Regions from separate parts of the Citrobacter sp. Marseille-Q6884 genome, predicted to be linked through region 2. Evidence: predicted binding sites of a transcription regulator. Region 2 holds the regulator's gene; the other holds the start of a gene.
The links. The regulator Fur, encoded in region 2, represses iron uptake genes when iron is present. The targets are predictions, from matches to a motif close to ATAATAATGAGAACNACTATCAA.
Positions count from the first base shown of each region.

Region 1 (2,402 bases), on a different contig from region 2:
GCCATCCCCCGGGAACCAGTTTTGCACCGTCGAGTATTTCACTTCGGCATCTTTGTGGATGATCACCTCTACCACTGCCGCATGCAGCTGATAGCTGTCACGTACGGGAGCGGAACAGCCTTCGATATAGCTGACGTAGCTGCCCTCATCCGCCACCAGAATAGTGCGTTCGAACTGCCCGGTCTTCTCGGCATTGATTCGAAAATAGGTGGAAAGCTCCATCGGGCAGCGCACGCCTTTCGGTACATAAATAAACGTACCGTCTGACGCCACGGCCGCATTCAGCGCGGCAAAGAAATTGTCGTTACCCGGAACCACCGTGCCAAGATATTGCTTCACCAGCTCAGGATGATCGTGAATGGCCTCACCGAACGAGCAAAAAATAATGCCCTGTTCTGCCAGCTTATCGCGATAGGTGGTGGCGACGGATACCGAGTCAAATATGGCGTCTACCGCCACCTCTTTACCCTCGCGCACCGGTACGCCGAGTTGTTCGAACGCGTCTTCAACCTCTTTACTTAAAAACGCGTTAGCGCCCGTTTGCTGCACCGCCCCCGGCTCAGAGGCACAGGTTTCGTCACAGTTGCCACAGGAAGGCGCAGAGTAATAGCTGTAATCCTGATAATTCAGTTTATCGTAATGCGCTTTTAACCAGTGCGGCTCTTCCATCGTCAGCCACGACCTGAACGCGTTCAGACGAAATTCCAGCATCCAATCCGGTTCATTGCGTTTCGCCGAAATCGCACGGACGACATCTTCATTGATCCCTTTCGCCAGTTCGTCGGTTTTCAGTTGGGTGAAGAACCCCTCTTTGTAATTCAGGTGTCCGCCCGCCCAGGTGTTGACATCGTCAGTTGCTTCAGTATTACGAGACATAGTACCGCCTATACCCCAAAACTTTCGCCACAGCCGCATTCGTTCTGGGCTTTAGGGTTATGAAATTTAAAAAGCTGATTTAATCCTTCGCGCACGAAATCGACTTCTGTCCCGTCGATAAACGGCATCGCCTGTAATGGCACATAGAGTCGGGCGCCATCCGTTTCAAACAGTAGGTCGTCTTTTTCCGGTTGGCTGACGGTATCCAGCACATAGCCGAATCCCGCACATCCCGTTTGTTTCACGCCTAGCCGCACGCCTAACATCGTGGGCTGCTTCGCCACCAGCTCGCGGATATGCGCGGCTGCCGCGGGGGTTAACGTCAGCCCACGCCATGTAAAATCGTCCGGATTAAATGTTCCTGAATGCAATTCCATAGGGTCACCTCGCGTCATTAGCCTTCAAGCTATAACACCATGTTAGTGATAATGATTATCACTTCAACCCCTCAACAGCAGGGGCATTCTGGTTAACCGCCCTTTTTGGCTACTTTTATTAAGCATAGACCCTACTGTGAGGGTTAACAGGGATGGATTAAATTATGCAATGCATTGATTAATAATGAATTAAGAAAGGCTAATCGGCGAGACAGGTCAACAATCAAAAGATGTATAGAAAATGACTATTTCTGCAATAGAAAGCGTTCAGAGGGGTAAGCGTGCAATGAACCTTAAGGCAAATTCCCAGAATAAAAGAAGAGTGATGTTGTTTAATTTTCAAACGCAGCATATGGCCTTGAATTTTCTATAATTAATAAACACACTCGGCCTCGAAAAGTAAATTCAACGGCGCTATTTATTCTATTTAGATCACTGCGGAAAAGGGAATGACGAACAGAAAGAGAAAGATGATAAGACATATTTTAAGCAACAAAAAACCCTTAAGGCGGCTTGTTAGTCGCCTTAAGGGTTCCGGCCCCATCCGGCGCTTATCTCCGGCACTCACAATGGCTTAGCTCTTGAAGGGGCGATAAGAAGAATCTCATACCCCGCCCCGGGTTTTTTAACACAACTTGCGGTTTGTCCGTTTTACAACCGCCGCAGTACTTTTCTTTAGACCTGGATCTCATTGAGGGCATCTAACAACAGGCGCAACCCGGCTGGTTGATGTTCACGAGAGAGGTACAAACCATAAATCGGTAGCGTTTTAGGCTGCAGCTGTGGCAGCAAACGAATCAACCTTCCTTGCGCCAGACCTTCTCGCGCCTCCTGTTCGGGCACCAGCGCAATGCCCATCCCTGCCAGCGCAGATTCACATAACAGCGAGGAGATTCCGGCGCTTAAATTCCCTTTTATCGCCACAGTGACAGCCTGCCCTTGTGCATCCAGAAAATGCCAGGATTTTCCGGCAAATCCGCTGTAGTAAAGGCAGTTGTGCTGTGCGAGATCATCGACCGTAGTTGGGGTTCCGTGCTGGTGAAGATACTCCGGGGAGGCGCATAACACCGACTCACAGTCGCCTAACCGACGAGCAATAGTCCCTGGCTCAGGATTCTGTGTAATGCGAATCGCCACATCGATTCGTTC
Region 1 covers NZ_CAMDRE010000002.1:1,619,267-1,621,668, forward strand. The annotation lists gene sufB (Fe-S cluster assembly protein SufB) at 1-876, opposite strand, end outside; gene sufA (Fe-S cluster assembly scaffold SufA) at 885-1,253, opposite strand; gene N7268_RS22805 (LysR family transcriptional regulator) at 1,929-2,402, opposite strand, start outside.
Region 1: the regulator Fur is predicted to act here: its motif matches at 1,293-1,315, upstream of sufA (Fe-S cluster assembly scaffold SufA).

Region 2 (2,402 bases):
GTACGGCCTGGTTGCAGGCGTTGACCTTCGGCTACAAAGTGGCGGAAGTGGTTGACCTGCGTCTGGAAGGTACCTGGGTTAAAGCAGACGGGCAACAGGGCTACTTCCTGCAGCGTATGACGCCGACGTATGCGTCTTCAAACGGTCGTCTGGACGTGTGGTGGGATAACCGTTCTGACTTCAACGCCAACGGTGAAAAAGCGGTCTTCTTCGGCGCAATGTATGACCTGAAGAACTGGAACCTGCCTGGCTGGGCAGTGGGTGCTTCTTACGTTTACGCATGGGATGCTAAGCCATCGACCTGGCAGCTCAACCCGGACGCCTATTACGACAAAAACCGTACCATCGAAGAGTCCTCTTACAGCCTGGATGCGGTCTACACCCTGCAGGACGGTCGTGCGAAGGGCACTATGTTTAAACTGCACTTCACACAGTACGACAACCATTCAGATATTCCGAGCTGGGGCGGTGGTTACGGCAACATCTTCCAGGATGAGCGTGACGTGAAGTTCATCGTTATCGCGCCGTTCACTATCTTCTAATGCCAATCGCGGCAGGCCGGGTGCCTGCCGCATCGTTGAGGACTGTTCAATGAAAAAACTGCTACTCATCGCCGTGATGGCATCAGGTCTTGTGGCGTGTGCGCAATCCACGGCGCCGAAAGAAGATAGCCGTCTTAAAGAAGCCTACAGTGCCTGTATTAATACCGCACAGGGTTCGCCGGAGAAAATCGAGGCCTGTCAGAGTGTGTTGAACGTGCTGAAGAAAGAAAAGCAGCACCAGCAATTTGCTAACGAAGAAAGTGTCCGCGTACTGGATTACCAGCAGTGTATTCAGGCGACGCGTACGGGCAACGATCAGGCTGTCACGGCTGACTGTGACAAAGTCTGGCAGGAAATTCGCAGCAAGAACGCGGCTCAATAAGGCTCGTCGATTGATCGCTTAAAAAGACTCGTGTGACAGCGGGTCTTTTTTTATGCGCATAAAAAAAGCCAACCGGAGGGTTGGCCTTTCTGAATACATCACATTATTTTGCGTCGTGCGCATGCTCATCTTCGCGGCAATCACCTTCAGCACAGTGTCCGTAAAGATAGAGGCTATGGTTGGTTAAGCGAATACCATGTTTCGCTGCGATTTCACGCTGGCGCGCTTCGATAGAATCATCACTGAATTCGACCACTTTGCCACAGTCGAGGCAGATCAGGTGATCGTGATGATGTTGCTGAGTCAGTTCGAAGACGGATTTACCACCTTCAAAATTATGGCGGGTCACGATACCGGCATCATCAAATTGGTTCAGCACACGGTACACGGTCGCCAGACCAATTTCTTCACCCATATCGATCAGGCGTTTGTATAAGTCTTCCGCACTGACGTGATGGTTATCCGGTTCCTGAAGAACTTCCAGAATTTTTAAACGAGGAAGCGTTACTTTCAGGCCAGCCTTCTTTAATGCGGTATTGTTGTCAGTCATGCGGAATCTGTCCTGTAGCTAAACGGTTCACTTCATTAAAAGAAGTGACAGAAATTGCACTTGAGATAATGCGTATCATTATAGAACTGCCATGCCTAAATGAAAACTGCAAGTCTCTGGCAAATATTGTTAATCAAAACGTGGTATCGCCTACAAACACACTGTGCAATACCCCATTGGCATCCAGCCATTGTACAGGGTCAGGCGAAAAAGTTACAAATTTGTAGCAATTATTTTGATTGGTTTTATCTATTGATGCGGCGCAGATGAGTTTCTGCGCCGCATCAAATCAGGCGTTCAGGATTTCGTCGAGATGCAGTTCAGCAGAAATCTGTTTAACCCATTTTTCGACGCGTTCTGCAGTCAGTTCAGGCTGGCGATCTTCGTCGATAGCCAGACCAACAAAGTGGTCGTCATCCGCCAAACCTTTGGACGCTTCAAAGTGATAACCCGCCGTTGGCCAGTGACCGACGATGGTTGCGCCGCGCGGTTCAATAATGTCGCGAATAGTGCCTAACGCATCGCAGAAATATTCTGCGTAGTCTTCCTGGTCGCCGCAGCCAAACAGCGCAACCAGCTTACCGTTGAAATCAATGTCTTCGAGAGTCGGGAAGAAGTCATCCCAGTCACACTGCGCTTCACCGTAGTACCAGGTTGGGATGCCGAGCAGCAGAATGTCATACCCTTCCAGGTCTTCTTTGCTGCTTTTTGCAATGTCATGTACATCGGCAACGTCTTTACCAAGCTGTTTTTGAATCATTTTTGCGATGTTTTCGGTATTACCGGTGTCGCTGCCGAAAAAGATGCCAGTGATTGCCATGAGTAAAATAACCTCTTGAAACTTATTGAAATGGTGGTGGCGCAATGCCCACGGATACGGGCAATCATAGCAGAACAGGCTGGCATGCGGAAACAGCAAACACGCCGG
Region 2 covers NZ_CAMDRE010000001.1:2,565,552-2,567,953, forward strand. The annotation lists gene chiP (chitoporin ChiP) at 1-542, shown strand, start outside; gene chiQ (ChiQ/YbfN family lipoprotein) at 592-924, shown strand; gene fur (ferric iron uptake transcriptional regulator) at 1,028-1,474, opposite strand; gene N7268_RS12075 (ryhB-regulated fur leader peptide) at 1,467-1,553, opposite strand; gene fldA (flavodoxin FldA) at 1,764-2,294, opposite strand.